2 linked regions of the Arthrobacter globiformis genome follow. The protein of the gene in region 1 binds, or shares a complex with, the protein of each later gene. Links are inferred from orthologs where the notes say so. Each region holds a gene or a part of one and is shown in the gene's direction. Other genes may lie near its edges.

Region 1 (7,330 bases):
GCCGCCGGGATGCATGAACTTGTCCGTGCCGCGCTTGCGGACGGTCAGGAGCCGGCCCGCGGCGTCGTAGACACATACTGCGGAAACGATGATGCGCGGATTCACGGTTTCGAGCCTAGCCCGTCCGCTGCCGCCGCCGTTCCGGGCAGCCGCCGCAGCACGGACTCCAGCAGCAGGTCCTTGCGCGGGCCAGTCACATCCCAGACGTAACTGAACTCGTCCTCGCCGTGGAGCAGGTAGGTGACGCGGTAGGTGTCCGGATCGCACCAGTGCCGGTCCTGGCTGGCCTCCGGGCAGAAGCCCATCCGGTGGAACGGCCGGCCGTCGGGAAACAGCATGTCCATGGCATCCGGGGTGTCCGCGGGCCTGAGCAGGTAATCGCGGGTGGCCGGGCCGGAGAAGGTGTCGCCGTCGGCAGCAGGCCAGACCACGGTCCCCTCCTCGTGGAAGCGGAGCCCGCCGTCGCCGTCGGGGGAAAAGATCACGACGCCGGTAAAGGTGCCGCGGGTGCCCGCGGCCCGGTCCAGCATGGTCCGCTCCACGGCCCAGCGGCCCGCGGGCGGAAGGTCGGGGGATGAAGTGTCCGCCGGCGATGTGCCCAGCAGATAGTGGCGGAGCCCTGACGGGTGCTGCAGATTCAAGTGCCCTCGATTGGAATCGAACCAACGACACCGGCTTTAGGAGAGCCGTGCTCTATCCACTGAGCTACGAGGGCGGGTGCCCGCCGCGGCCGGGTTTTGGACCGGCCCGTTCGGGCACGCTTACAAGCATACAAGGTGAGCGCGCGTACTACGCTCTTGGCATGGCCGCCGCAGCTGAAGTCCCCACCGCCCGCGCAACGATCCTGCCGGACACCGCCTCCACACGGCAGTACATTGGGGCGTGGGCGGTGCTCAGCGTCGTCCAGTATTTCATGGCGGAGACCGCCGTCATCGGCGCCTGGGCCGGGCCCGACCCCTACAGCCGGCGGACCGGCCTCATCAGCGACCTGGGTGCCGTCACCTGCGGGCTCTACGGCGGCCGCAGCATCTGTTCGCCGCTGCACGTGCTGATGAACGTCTCCTTCGTGGTTCAGGGGCTGGGGATGCTGCTGGGCGCGCTGCTGCTGAGCTCGGCGCTGCTGCGGGTGGCCGCCCGGGCCGGCGTGCGGGTCACGGCCAGCCACTCCGGGGAAGTGCCGTGGTACTCGGCCGTGGCGGCGCGGATCCTGACCGGGTCCGCAGGCGCCGGCACGATAGTCGTGGGGCTGGTCCCTGAGGACCTAAATTCCGGCTGGCATTACGCGGGCGCCGTCACGTACTTCATCGCCGGCTCCCTGGCGCTGCTGCTGCTGGGCGCCCTGTGGCTCCGGCAAACGCCGCTGGGCTGGTTTATCCTGGCCGCCGGCGGAGTGTCCGCGGCCGCACTCGTCACGGCCGCCGTCACCGGCTTGGACGTTCCCGAGCCCGGAACCCTGGAACGGCTGATGGGCTACCCCATCACGGTTGGCCTCGCTGCCGCCGGCCTGGTCATCGCCCAGCGTGTCCGGCAGGAACGGCAGGTGCGGAGGGCCTTCGCCCGGGCCCGGGCCGCCCGGAGCGCCTAGGCTTCCTGCTGCCGGGCGGCTAGACGGCCGGAGGCCCGGCGTCTTTTTTCGGGGACCGGCGCCCCAGGAACACGGCGGAGCCGCCGGCGAGAAGGCTGGCCACGAACAGTACCCAGCCGGCCACGGTGAGGCTCGACGCCAAGGCGACCTGGCCGGCGTCGAGATTAACCGCCGCGATCATGGAATCAATGGTGACGTTGCCCCACAGCCGTACCACCACGAACAGCAACGGCAGCGCCCAGAGCGCCCAGCGCAGCGCCTTTTTGGCCACGTTGGTGCCGATCAGAAGCAGCCAGGTGAAGGCGAAGATCAGCGGAAACAGGGTGCCCGCCGTCTTGTGGACGTAGTTGAGCTGGCCCCGGGCGTCGGCGTCCAGGGCGCGGCGCAGCTGCTCGGCGTAGCCGGCGTCGAAGCCGCCGATCAGGGAATCGGGCATGGCCAGCCCGCCGGACAGCTGGGTTAGCTGGTTCAGCGTGAGCAGGTGAACGTACCAGAACAGGAACAGGCTGGCCACGACGCCGGCGATCACAATCAGGTTGGCGTTGTTCTGGGCCTTCGCCGGAGAGCGGTCCGTGCCGGGATTGATCACCGGCGGCAGGTGGTGCTGGGGTACTGCGGCCTTCGCGCCGTGCTTCTTGATCCGCTGTGCAGGTGTTTTGGCCATGCGTCCATTATCGCCCGCCGTCCTCCGCCTCTGCTGTGCAGGCATGCCCGGCGCCGATAGGGTGGGAAGCGTGACGGAACTGGGCAGACACAAACTGGGCAAACACAGCGCCACCAACCTGAGCCCCGAGCTCGACGACTATGAGCTGGCGGCCGAGCTGGTCCGCGAGGCCGGGCAGCTGGCGCTGATGATGCGGCAGGGCGGCCTCGACGCCCAGCGCAAGACCTCCATCTCCGACGTCGTCACAGCGGCGGACCACGCGGCCGAAGCTTATGTGCTGGAGCAGCTTCAGCGCTGCCGCCCGGACGACGGCGTCCTGGGCGAGGAAGGCGCCGCGGTGCGCGGCAGCAGCGGGCGGACCTGGGTCATCGACCCGGTGGACGGCACCTACAACTTCCTGCAGGGCTCTACCTACTGGTGCTCAGCCATCGCGCTCAAGGACGAGTCGGATGTGCTGCTCGGAGCCATTTTCCAGCCCGAGGAGGACAAACTCTGGATCGGCGGCAAGCAACGCGCCACCACCCTCAACGGCGATCCCGTTTCTACCTTCAAGGAGGACGGAACCAACCGCAACGCCGCCGACCTCTCCCACCTCGGCGCCGCCACCTACATCCACCCGCGCTGGCTCTCCGACCCGATGTGCGCCATGCCCTGGCACGCCGCCGCGACGTCGGCCGCGACGCTGCGGATGCTCGGGTCCGGCTCGTGCGACCTTGGGCGCGTCGCTGACGGGCAGCTTGGCTGCTGGTTCCAGCACAGCTGCCCCGAATGGGACTGGCTGCCCGGAAAGGCGATCGTGACGGCCGCCGGCGGCGTCGCCGGCAGCGTTCACGTCAACGGCCTGGAATGGTTCATGGCGGGAGGCACGACGGCGGTGCACCAGTTGCGCGCCGCGCTTGAGTCAGGCTCTGTCGACTAGATTTCCGCCGGCTGGATTTCCGCCGCCGGGGTTATCCACAGGGCGGAATCCAGTGTCAGTCCCACCGCCTAGACTTGTAGTCACCATGGATAAGTTGTTTGACCCCTACGCTGACGGTCCGTTCAAGGCTGGTTCCCACGCCGGTGCCATCACCAAGTCGCGCCCCGAAACGGGGCTGATGACGCCCGCGTTCGGCGGCGGCCCGGGCGAATCCGCCGGCCGCCCCGCAGCTGGCCCGGGAACCAGTCAGGCAGATGCAGCCCCGGCAGAGGAGCACGCCCGGCACCACCTCCCGGACGCCGGGGCGCTGCTGGCGGGCCTGAATCCGCAGCAGGAGGAAGCGGTCAAGCACTCCGGCGGCGCACTGCTGATCGTGGCCGGAGCCGGCTCCGGAAAAACCCGCGTCCTCAGTAACCGGATCGCGTACCTGATAGCCACCAAGCGTGCCCACCACGGCGAGATCCTGGCCATCACGTTCACCAACAAAGCCGCCGCGGAAATGCGTGAACGCATCGAGGCCCTCGTGGGCAACAGGGCCAAGGCCATGTGGATCTCCACGTTCCACTCGTCCTGCGTCCGGATCCTGCGGCGCGAGGCCGCCAACATCGGCCTGAACTCCAACTTCTCCATCTACGACTCCGCCGACTCCCTGCGGCTGATTACCCTGGTGGCCAAGAACCTGGACCTGGACCCCAAGAAGTTCCCGCCCAAGGCCATCCAGCACAAAATCTCCGCGCTCAAGAACGAACTGATCGACGCCGACTCCTTCGCGGGCGCCGCCAACCACCGTGAGCCGTTCGAGAGCGCCGTCGCCGATGTCTTCAAGGGCTACACCCAGCGGCTGCGCCAGGCCAACGCCATGGACTTCGATGACCTCATCGCCGAGACCGTCTACATGTTCCGGGCCTTCCCGGCGCTGGCGGATTCCTACCGGCGCCGGTTCCGGCACGTCCTGGTGGACGAATACCAGGACACGAACCACGCGCAGTACGCCCTGGTCCGGGAAATCGTCGGCGAAGGCGCGGGAGCGGCGGAGCTGACCGTCGTCGGCGACTCGGACCAGTCCATCTACGCGTTCCGCGGCGCGGACATCCGGAACATCGTGGAGTTCGAGAAGGACTACCCCGACGCCCGCACCATCAAGCTGGAACAGAACTACCGCTCCACCCAGAACATCCTAAGCGCGGCCAACTCCGTCATCTCCCGCAACCCCAACCGCCCCGAGAAGCGGCTCTGGACCGCGGAGGGCGAAGGCCACAAGATCATCGGCTACGTGGGCGAGAACGAGCACGACGAAGCCCAGTTCATCGCCAAGGAGATCGACCGGCTCCAGGACGAGGACAACCTCCGCCCCGGCGACGTCGCCATCTTCTACCGCACCAACGCCCAGTCCCGTTCCATCGAGGACGTCCTGGTGCGCGTCGGCCTGCCGTACAAGGTGGTGGGCGGCACCAGGTTCTACGAGCGCAAGGAAATCAAGGACGCGCTGGCGTACCTCCGGGTCCTGGTCAACCCGGACGACGACGTCAACCTCCGCCGCGTCCTCAACGAACCAAAGCGCGGCATCGGGGACCGGGCCGAGGGGGCCGTCGCGGCCCTCGCCGAGCGGGAACGCACGTCCTTCATCGCCGCCGCCCGCCGCGCCGACCAGGCCCCCGGCATGGCCACCCGCTCGGTCAACGCGGTGCTTGGCTTCGTGAAGCTCCTGGACGACCTCGCCGAGGTCGCCGCAGGCTCGGGCGCCGCGGCCGCACTCGAGGCGGTGCTGGAACAGACCGGCTACCTCGCCACGCTGCGCTCCAGCAACGATCCGCAGGACGAGTCCCGGGTAGAGAACCTTGCCGAACTTGTCGCCGTCGTCCGTGAATACGAGCGCGATAATCCCGAAGGATCCCTGGGCGCCTTCCTTGAACAGGTGTCCCTGGTGGCCGACGCCGACCAGATCCCGGACGCCCCGGGGGCGGACATCGACGCCGCCGTGGCGGAGGCCAAGCGGCTGGGCGTGGTCACGCTCATGACGCTCCACACGGCTAAGGGCCTCGAATTCCCCGTGGTGTTCCTGACCGGCATGGAGCACGGGCTCTTCCCGCACCAGCGTTCCGCCACGGACCCCAAGGAGCTGGCCGAAGAGCGCCGGCTCGCCTACGTGGGACTGACGCGCGCCCGGAAGCGCCTCTACGTCACGCGTTCCGAGGTCCGCAACATGTGGGGGCAGAGCCAGTACAACCCGGCCAGCCAGTTCCTGGAGGAAATTCCCTCCGAGCTCGTTGAATGGAAGCGTGAGGGTACCAGCCGGCAGGCCGGGGGCTGGGGGAGCGGCGCCGACATCGGGTCGAGCCGGTACGGCGGATCCTTCTGGGGCGCCGGAACGGCCCGCGGCACCCGTGCCGACTCCTCGGCGGGCTTCAACGCCGACGTCCCGGCCGCCGTCGCGAAAAACCGCGTGCAGCCGCAGAAGGAAGTCATTGCGGTCAGCGTGGGGGACAAGGTCAACCACACGAGCTTTGGCAACGGCACCGTGCTCGCCGTCGAAGGCGCCGGGGACAAGACCGTGGCGAAGGTGAAGTTCGACGTCGGCGAGAAGCGGCTGCTTCTGCGGTACGCGCCGCTGACCAAGATCGACGCCTGAGCGTGCCGGTGCGGCGCCTGGGTCGCGTTGCTGCAGGCCTCGCGCTGCTGTTCTCGGCGGCCCTGTTCTCAACTACCCTGGCCGGCTGTTCCGTAACCATCGCGGATCCGGAGTACACCCCTCCGCCACCGCTGCCGGCCCTCGAACAGCTGAAACAGGCTCCGCTTACTGACCCCGCGGGGTTTGCGGCAGGGGAGGACGTGCTGGCGTTCGTCACTGCGGACCGGAACGTGGTGTGCGCGCTGACCTCAGCCCGCGGGCCGCACCTCGACCTGCCGTACGAAACCAACAACTTCAGCGATTCCGACAACCAAAAACTGGCAACCGTGCCCGTGGCACACTGCGAGCTCGCGGTGTATCCCGCGCCGGCAGCACCGGACGTCGGTGACGACTGCTCGGGGACCGGACTCGGCTATCTGGGCGGCGCGGCACTCCTGACGCCCAGCCGGGCCCGGTACGGTGAATGCCGGTCCGGCGTCACGCAGATGGAGGCCGAGTACGGGCCCAAGGGCACGGCCAACGGGCCCGTCTCCAAGCTGCCCGTCCTGCCCGACGGCGGCAACCTCGAACGGAACGGTTTGCGGTGCTCCGCCTACCGCTCGGGGGTGGCCTGCGGAAACGTCTCTGGCGGCGTCGGTTTCTTCATCAGCAGGGATCATTACGAACTCATCTCCGCGAAGGGCAAAAACGTCCAGACGGCGCCCGCCAAGGCCCCAAAAACCCCGTAATCACGGGGTTTTTCTACGGTCCATAGAATAGTGTCCTTACTCACAGAACAGGTAGTCTGGAACGGGCCGGTCCCTCCAAAGGACTAGAGTTCCCCAAGGAGCATTGCGCCGCGTGGCTCGTTTCCGGACCTGCCGCAGGGCGCGTGAATTCCGCAGCCCGGTCCGCACCTTGGGTGCAGTCCGGCTGTACAGAAACTACTTCGACGTAGAAGGACACTAAACCGTGGACCTGTTTGAATATCAGGCGCGCGATATGTTCGAAGCGCACGGTGTACCCGTGCTCGCCGGCATCGTGGCGCACACTCCTGAAGAAGCAAAGGCAGCTGCCGAGAAGATCGGCGGCGTAACTGTCGTCAAGGCACAGGTTAAGGTCGGTGGCCGCGGCAAGGCCGGCGGCGTCAAGGTTGCCAAGTCCGCCGATGAGGCACTTGAGCACTCCACCAACATCCTGGGCATGGACATCAAGGGCCACACCGTCAACAAGGTGATGATCGCCCAGGGTGCTGACATCGCCGAGGAATACTACTTCTCCGTCCTTCTGGACCGGGCCAACCGCAACTACCTGGCCATGTGCTCGGTTGAAGGCGGCATGGAGATCGAGCAGCTCGCCGTTGAGCGGCCCGAGGCCCTGGCAAAGGTAGCCATTGACCCCGCCGTGGGCATCGACCAGGCCAAGGCCGACGAAATCGTCGCTGCTGCAGGCTTCGCTGAAGAACTGCGCGGCAAAGTCGCCGGCGTCATTCTGAAGCTCTGGGACGTCTTCAAGAAGGAAGACGCCACCCTCGTGGAGGTCAACCCGCTGGTC
Region 2 (7,099 bases), 1.8 Mb from region 1 along the record:
ACGAACTGTTCGTCAAGGTCATCGACATCGACCTCGAGCGCCGCCGCATCTCCCTCTCCCTCAAGCAGGCTAACGAGGGCGTTGACGCCGACAGCACCGAGTTCGATCCCGCTCTGTACGGCATGGCCGCAGAGTACGACGAAGAGGGCAACTACAAGTACCCGGAGGGCTTCGACCCGGAGTCCAACGAGTGGCTTGAAGGCTACGAGAACCAGCGCGCCGCCTGGGAGCAGCAGTACGCTGACGCCCAGACCCGCTGGGAAGCACACAAGAAGCAGGTCACCCAGCACGCCGCCGACGACGCTGCAGCTGCAACGTCCGGTGAGAGCGACTCCGGCACCACCAGCTACTCCTCCGAGCCGGCTGCCACCGATACCGGTGCAGGCACGCTTGCTTCGGATGAGGCACTTGCCGCTCTGCGCGAGAAGCTGACCGGCAACTAATTGCCCGGCATTAGCTAATTGCCATTGAAAAGGTGGCCGTCCCCGAAAGGGGGCGGCCACCTTTTTGTCTTTCCGGCGATTGTGGCGCCGGATGCCTGCATTGGCAGCGTCAGGCGGTCTGCCCGGCGTGCTCGCCCTCGGCGATCTCCTCCAGCACCTTGTTGTTGAATGCGGGAAGGTCGCCCGGCTTCCTGCTGGTCACGAAGCCCTGGTCCACCACGACTTCCTGGTCGCTCCAGTTGGCGCCCGCGTTCCGCAGGTCTGTGGCCAGCGTGTGGTAGGAGGTGAGGTTCCTGCCCTTGACGACGCCCGCATCGATGAGCAGCCACGGGCCATGGCAGATGGCCGCCACCGGCTTGTGCTGTTCAAAGAAGCTGCGGGCAAACGCCTGCGCGTCCTTGTCCACCCTGAGGTGGTCGGCGTTCACCACGCCGCCCGGAATCACCAGGGCGTGGAAGTCCGCCGCGTTGGCCTCCTTCAGGGTCAGGTCGACGTCGAAGGTATCGCCCTTCTCGACGCCCTCAAAGCCCTGGAGCTTTCCGCTCTTCGGAGCCACCAGGACAGGCTCGCCGCCGGCGTTCTTGACCGCGTCCCACGGGCTGGTCAGTTCAACCTGCTCCACGCCGTCCGTCAGCAGGAAGGCGACCCTCTTGCCGGTGATGTCGTGCTCTGACATGCGTCCTCCTTTTCCGTATGGTGCCTTACAGGTCCACCCTAGAAAAGCGGAAAGTCATAAGCAAGCTGATGATTCTTTCGGCCAGCTGTCAGCGCGGAACGTCAATCCACTCCGTGTCCTCGCGCTGGAGGGCCGTACTTCCGGCGGTCATGGCGGCCAGCCGGTCGGCCGCCGCCGCCAGGTCATCCGGCGCGTCCGGCAGCGCGAGGCGCAACACCGTGGACTGGGCTTCGTAGCCGGTCTCCGCCATCGCATAGCCCGCGCTGCGCAGGTCATTCTCGAGACGACCTGCCGCAGCGTGCGGTACCCGCACGGCACAGATGCGCAGCCGCCGGCGCTGCACCAGCGGAGCGAGTTCCAGGGCCGTCGAGACCGAATCGGAGTACGCGCGCACCAGCCCGCCGGCACCCAGCAGGATCCCGCCGAAGTAACGCACGACGACGGCACTGACGTCGCTGAGGTCCGTCACCCCTGGGGTGGTTTCCCGCCGGAGAAGGGCCTCCAGCATGGGGATCCCGGCGGTTCCCGAGGGTTCGCCGTCGTCGCTGGAACGCTGGATATCCCGGTCCGGCCCCAGCACGAAGGCGGAGCAGTGGTGCCGGGCGTCATGGAACTCGCGGCGAAGTTCAGACACCAGCGCGCGGGCATCCTCTTCAGTCCCCGCGCGGCGCAGGACGGTGATGAACCGGGAGCGCTTGATCTCGATCTCATTGCGGAAGCCGTCCCCGGCAGCCAGCGTGGTGTACGCGGACCGCCGGCTTTGTGTCGTCTTGGTCCGCGTTGGAACTGCCTCTTCTGCCACCGGTTCAGTCTAGTCTTGGGGAGTGCTGAAGATTGGGTTGACGGGCGGCATCGCCTCGGGGAAGTCCCTGGTGGCAACGCGCCTGGAAGAACTGGGGGCAGTGCTCGTCGATGCCGACGCGATCGCCCGTGAGGTGGTGGAACCGGGCACTCCGGGGCTGGCCGCCGTCGTGGCCGCGTTCGGCCCGGAGATCCTCGACGGCGAGGGGCGGCTCGACCGGCCACGCCTCGGGGCCATCGTGTTCCAGGAGCCGGGACGGCGCGCGGAGCTCAATGGCATCGTCCATCCGCTGGTGCGCGAACGCGCCGCGGTGGTGATTGCGGCCGCGCCGGGTGACGCGGTGGTGGTCCAGGACATTCCGCTCCTGGTGGAAACCGGACAGCAGAAGAACTTTCACCTCGTGGTGGTGGTGGATGCGCCCGAGGATGTCCGGCTGCAGCGCATGACCGGGCACCGCGGAATGACGGAAACGGACGCCCGTTCACGGATGGCCGCCCAGGCGTCCCGCCAGGACCGGCTCGCCGCAGCGGACGTGGTCCTACCCAACTCCGGCACGCGCGAGGAGCTGCTGGCCTCCGTGGACCGGCTGTGGGAGGAGCGGCTCGTGCCCTTCGCGCGGAACATCAGCCAGGCCGCGGTGGCTGGCCGCAGCGGCGCGCCCGTTCTGGCGGCCCCGGACTCCGACTGGCCGCGGCAGGCTGCCTGTCTGGCCGAGCGGCTGAAGGCCGCCGCTCCGGAGGACGTGCTGGCCGTCGACCACATCGGGTCGACGTCGGTCCCCGGCCTCGAGGCGAAGGACGTCATCGACCTGCAGCTCGCGGTCTCTGATCTCATGACGGCAGACCGGATTGCGCCCCTGCTTGGTGCCGCGGGGTTCCCGCTCTGGCCGGGCATCCTGATGGACAGCCCCCACGGGCGTCCCGACCCCGCTGCCTGGTCCAAGCGCCTGCACGGCAACGCCGATCCCGGGCGTCCGGTCAATCTCCATATCCGGGTGGCCGGTTCTGCGGGCTGGCGCTTCGCCCTTTGCTTCCGGGACTGGCTTCGCGCCGTTCCGGCCGCACGGGAGCAGTATGCAGCGGAGAAGCGCCGGGTGGCCGCCCTGCATGCCTCCGACGCCAACACGTCCGGCTACGCCGACGACAAAGAGGCGTGGTTCCGCGACGTCGGGGCTCCCGGAATGGAACGGTGGGCCGAAAGCACCGGCTGGCAGCCGCCGTCGTACGTTTCCAGCTCCGCCAACGCGAGCCACGGCTGAACCCAGTACAGCCCAAAGCTGAATCAGGAGTTCCTGTCAGTGGCCGGCTGTAGATTAGGTACATGAGTCTTGCGCAGGAGGTCAACCGCGTCGTTGCGCCCTTCGAGGTCATCAGCGAGTTCCAGCCCGCCGGTGACCAGCCGGCGGCCATCGCCGAGCTGACGGAGCGCATCAGGAACGGCGAAAAGGACGTGGTGCTGCTCGGTGCCACCGGTACCGGCAAGAGCGCCACCACCGCCTGGCTGATCGAGCAGGTCCAGCGGCCCACACTGGTGATGGTGCAGAACAAGACCCTCGCGGCGCAGCTGGCCAACGAGTTCCGCGAACTCCTGCCGAACAATGCGGTGGAGTACTTCGTCTCCTACTACGACTACTACCAGCCCGAAGCGTACGTGGCGCAGACGGACACGTTCATCGAGAAGGACTCCTCCATCAACGAGGAAGTGGAGCGGCTCCGGCACTCCGCCACCAACGCGCTCCTCACCCGCCGCGACGTGATTGTGGTGGCAACCGTGTCCTGCATCTACGGCCTGGGCACGCCGGAGGAGTACATCGCCGGCATGGTGACGCTGCGCAAGGGCGCCGAAATGAACCGTGATGACCTGCTGCGCAAATTCGTCTCCATGCAGTACGCCCGCAATGACATGGACTTCCACCGTGGCACGTTCCGGGTCCGCGGCGACACCGTGGAAATCATTCCCATGTATGAAGAACTGGCCATCCGGATCGAGTTTTTCGGGGATGAGATTGAGAACATCCATACCCTGCATCCGCTGACCGGAGAGGTGATCCGGGACGAAGAGGAGATGTACGTGTTCCCGGCCTCGCACTATGTGGCCGGACCCGAACGGATGGCGCGTGCCATCAAACGGATCGAGGACGAACTCGCCGACCGGCTCCAGGTCCTGGAAAGCCAGAACAAGCTCGTGGAAGCCCAGCGGCTGCGGATGCGCACCACTTACGACCTCGAAATGATGCAGCAGATGGGTTTCTGCAACGGCATCGAGAACTACTCATCGCACATTGACGGCCGCGCCCGCGGAACCGCCCCGCATTGCCTCCTGGACTACTTCCCGGACGACTTCCTGCTGGTGGTGGACGAATCCCACGTGACCATCCCGCAGATCGGGGCCATGTACGAGGGTGATATGTCCCGCAAGCGGAACCTTGTGGACTTCGGCTTCCGGCTGCCTTCCGCTATGGATAACCGTCCGTTGAAATGGGACGAGTTCCTTGAGCGCACAGGCCAGACCGTCTACTTGTCCGCCACGCCCGGCAAGTACGAATTGGGCAAGGCGGACGGCTTCGTCCAGCAGATCATCCGGCCCACCGGACTGATCGACCCCGAGGTGGTGGTCAAGCCGACTAAAGACCAGATCGACGACCTGCTGGGTGAGATCAAGACCCGCACAGAGAAGAATGAACGCGTCCTGGTAACCACGCTGACCAAGCGGATGGCGGAGGACCTCACCGACTACCTCCTGGGCCATGGCATCAAGGTGGAGTACCTGCACTCCGACGTCGACACGCTGCGGCGTGTCGAGCTGCTCCGCGAACTCCGGATGGGTGTTTTCGACGTCTTGGTTGGCATCAACCTGCTCCGGGAAGGCCTTGACCTGCCGGAGGTCTCCCTGGTGAGCATCCTGGACGCGGACAAGGAAGGCTTCCTTCGTTCGTCCACGTCCCTGATCCAGACCATCGGCCGTGCCGCGCGCAACGTCTCGGGGCAGGTCCACATGTACGCGGACCGCATCACGGACTCCATGGCCCACGCCATCGATGAAACCAACAGGCGCCGCGCCATCCAGGTGGCCTACAACACGGAAAACGGAATCGATCCGCAACCGCTGCGCAAGAAGATTGCCGACATCACGGACCAGCTGGCCAAAGAAGACGCGGACACCCAGGAGCTGCTCAACAACAACCGTTTGGCCAAGGGGGCCAAACGCGGCAAGTCCGCCGCCAAGGGGGCGGCCACGGTCCGCGCCGACGGGCTGGCAGCGGCGCCCGCCGAGGACCTGGTGGGCCTGATCGAGCAGCTGACCGAGCAGATGCACGGAGCGGCCGCCGAGCTGCAGTTCGAAGTGGCCGCCCGGATCCGCGACGAAGTTTCCGAGCTCAAGAAGGAACTGCGGCAGATGCAGTCAGCCGGGCACGCCTAGCCCCCGTCACGCGGCGCGGGGGGTCAGGTGGCGTGGCCGTGGGGTCACGTGGCGCGGGGGACCGCGCCTCTAGGGTAAAGTTGAGGTCACGTAGGGGAGTATCCCAAGCGCTACGAACGTCAACACGCAGGGCACAGATGCCCTGCCGGGCGTAGCGGGCAGCCACATCAGCACCAAGTGCACAGGTTCGCCGGAGAGACTTACACCGGTTTTCTGTACCCTGCGAAAGGCATTTTTGTGGAACTTCCCGTCTGGTTCGAGGTCGGCTCGTTCGTCGTCCTCGGCATCATCCTCCTTATGGACCTGCTTCTGGTAGTACGCCGTCCGCATGAGCCCTCCATGAAGGAAGCCGGCCTCTGGGTGGCCTTCTATGTGGCACTGGCCCTCGTGTTCGCCGGTGCCATGTTCATGTTCACGGGACCCGAGTACGGCAGCCAGTTCGTGGCCGGCTGGGTGACTGAGTACAGCCTCAGCATCGACAACCTGTTTGTCTTCATCATCATCATGGCCCGTTTCTCCGTGCCCCGTAAGTACCAGCAGGAAGTGCTGATGGTGGGCATCATCATCGCCCTGATCCTGCGCGGCATCTTCATCATGCTCGGCGCCATTGTGATCGAGCAGTTCAGCTGGGTCTTCTACATCTTCGGCGCTTTCCTCCTCTGGACCGCCTGGAAGCAGGCGCAGGACGAGGGCGAAGACGAAGAGGACCAGGAGAACGCCCTCATCGGCAAGCTCCGCAAGGTCATCCCCATGTCCGAGAAGTTCGACGGCGGCAAGCTGCGCACCACTGTGGACGGCAAGAAGGTCTTCACCCCCATGGTGATCGTCTTCATCACCATCGGCATGACCGACCTGCTCTTCGCGGTCGACTCCATCCCCGCGATCTTCGGCCTGACGCAGAGCGCCTTCATCGTCTTTACGGCGAACATCTTCGCGCTGATGGGCCTGCGGCAGCTGTACTTCCTGCTCGGCGGCCTGATGAACCGCCTCATCTACCTGAAGCACGCACTGTCCATCATCCTGGCGTTCATCGGCGTGAAGCTGATCCTGCACGCCATGCACGTCAACGAACTGCCGTTCATCAACGGCGGGCACCACATCGAATGGGCCCCGGAGATCCCGACGTACGTGTCCCTCGCGGTCATCATCGGCACCATCATCATCGCCGTGATCGCCAGCCTGGTGAGCTCCGGCGCACAGAAGGCCAAGCTGGATGCCCGCCTCGAGGAGGACTCCCGGAAGAGCCTGAGCGACGTCGACTAGGCTTCCGCAGCCAGTCTCAGCAGAAAGCAACCCCGGCCACCTGGTGGCCGGGGTTGCTTTGTCTTGCACAGGGTCTGCCTGGCTTGTCCGCGCGCAGGGGCCCAAGTGTCCGTTCGCGCTGGGAGAAGGGGCCTAAGTGTCCGTTCGCGCTGGCTTCAGCGGGCGGAGCGCACCATGCCGAGCAGGCGGCCGAAGATGGCCTCACCGTCGTCCGCGATTCCGTCGTGGTGGAACTCGCCGGTTTCCCACGTCTTCAACTTGCGGACGGCGGCGGCGGTCTCCATGGAGAGCCCGTGGTCCACATAGATGTCATCGCGGTAGACGGCGGCCGCCGCGGGCACGATGTTGGCAGCCAGCTGCGCGGTGTCATACAGGGGCTTCCAGTCAGCCTTGGCCGCCAGCAGTTCCGCCACTTCCTGCAGCGGGCGAAGGGCAGGGTCCTGTTCGAAGTACCACGGGTAGACCATCTCGCCGGTCAGGAGTAGCTCGGCAGCG

The links. The genes of interacting proteins can lie anywhere in the genome.
Region 2: the proteins of pcrA (region 1) and uvrB are in contact, whole or in part, in a crystal structure (PDB 7EGT), measured with the Thermus thermophilus proteins. The link is inferred for Arthrobacter globiformis from one-to-one orthologs. Residues at the interface, in WP_096412145.1 of Thermus thermophilus: His654, Arg656, Phe657, Gln666, Asp668, Glu669, Lys680, Arg681, Leu682, Ser683, Lys685, Tyr686, Ala687; in WP_096411307.1 of Thermus thermophilus: Glu23, Leu25, Arg26, Asp27, Gly28, Glu29, Arg30, Phe31, Arg55, Glu326, Asp327, Phe328, Glu379, Ser382, Gln383, His398, Gly400, Arg401.

Annotation. Positions count from the first base shown.
Region 1 is NZ_JAUSXI010000001.1:1,231,406-1,238,735, forward strand. What follows is about bases 2,879-6,025. They hold pcrA (DNA helicase PcrA), read left to right. Parts: upstream 2,879-3,253; coding sequence 3,254-5,797; downstream 5,798-6,025. Other genes in these bases: QFZ33_RS05765 (inositol monophosphatase family protein), read left to right, coding at 2,879-3,168; QFZ33_RS05775 (hypothetical protein), read left to right, coding at 5,800-6,025. Also shown: QFZ33_RS05740 (NUDIX hydrolase), read right to left, coding at 1-105; QFZ33_RS05745 (DUF6314 family protein), read right to left, coding at 102-641; QFZ33_RS05755 (DUF998 domain-containing protein), read left to right, coding at 803-1,585; QFZ33_RS05760 (hypothetical protein), read right to left, coding at 1,605-2,249; more of QFZ33_RS05765, read left to right, coding at 2,293-2,878; more of QFZ33_RS05775, read left to right, coding at 6,026-6,525; sucC (ADP-forming succinate--CoA ligase subunit beta), read left to right, coding at 6,749-7,330. UniProt on the Escherichia coli protein: A helicase with DNA-dependent ATPase activity. Unwinds DNA duplexes with 3'-5' polarity. Translocates on single-stranded DNA with 3'-5' polarity. Initiates unwinding more efficiently from a nicked substrate than double-stranded DNA.
Region 2 is NZ_JAUSXI010000001.1:3,028,325-3,035,423, forward strand. What follows is about bases 2,876-5,791. They hold uvrB (excinuclease ABC subunit UvrB), read left to right. Parts: upstream 2,876-3,241; coding sequence 3,242-5,341; downstream 5,342-5,791. Other genes in these bases: coaE (dephospho-CoA kinase), read left to right, coding at 2,876-3,179; QFZ33_RS13935 (TerC family protein), read left to right, coding at 5,579-5,791. In the rest of the region: rpsA (30S ribosomal protein S1), read left to right, coding at 1-443; QFZ33_RS13915 (type 1 glutamine amidotransferase domain-containing protein), read right to left, coding at 553-1,119; QFZ33_RS13920 (IMPACT family protein), read right to left, coding at 1,208-1,921; more of coaE, read left to right, coding at 1,944-2,875; more of QFZ33_RS13935, read left to right, coding at 5,792-6,604; QFZ33_RS13940 (alpha/beta fold hydrolase), read right to left, coding at 6,760-7,099. UniProt on the Escherichia coli protein: The UvrABC repair system catalyzes the recognition and processing of DNA lesions. A damage recognition complex composed of 2 UvrA and 2 UvrB subunits scans DNA for abnormalities.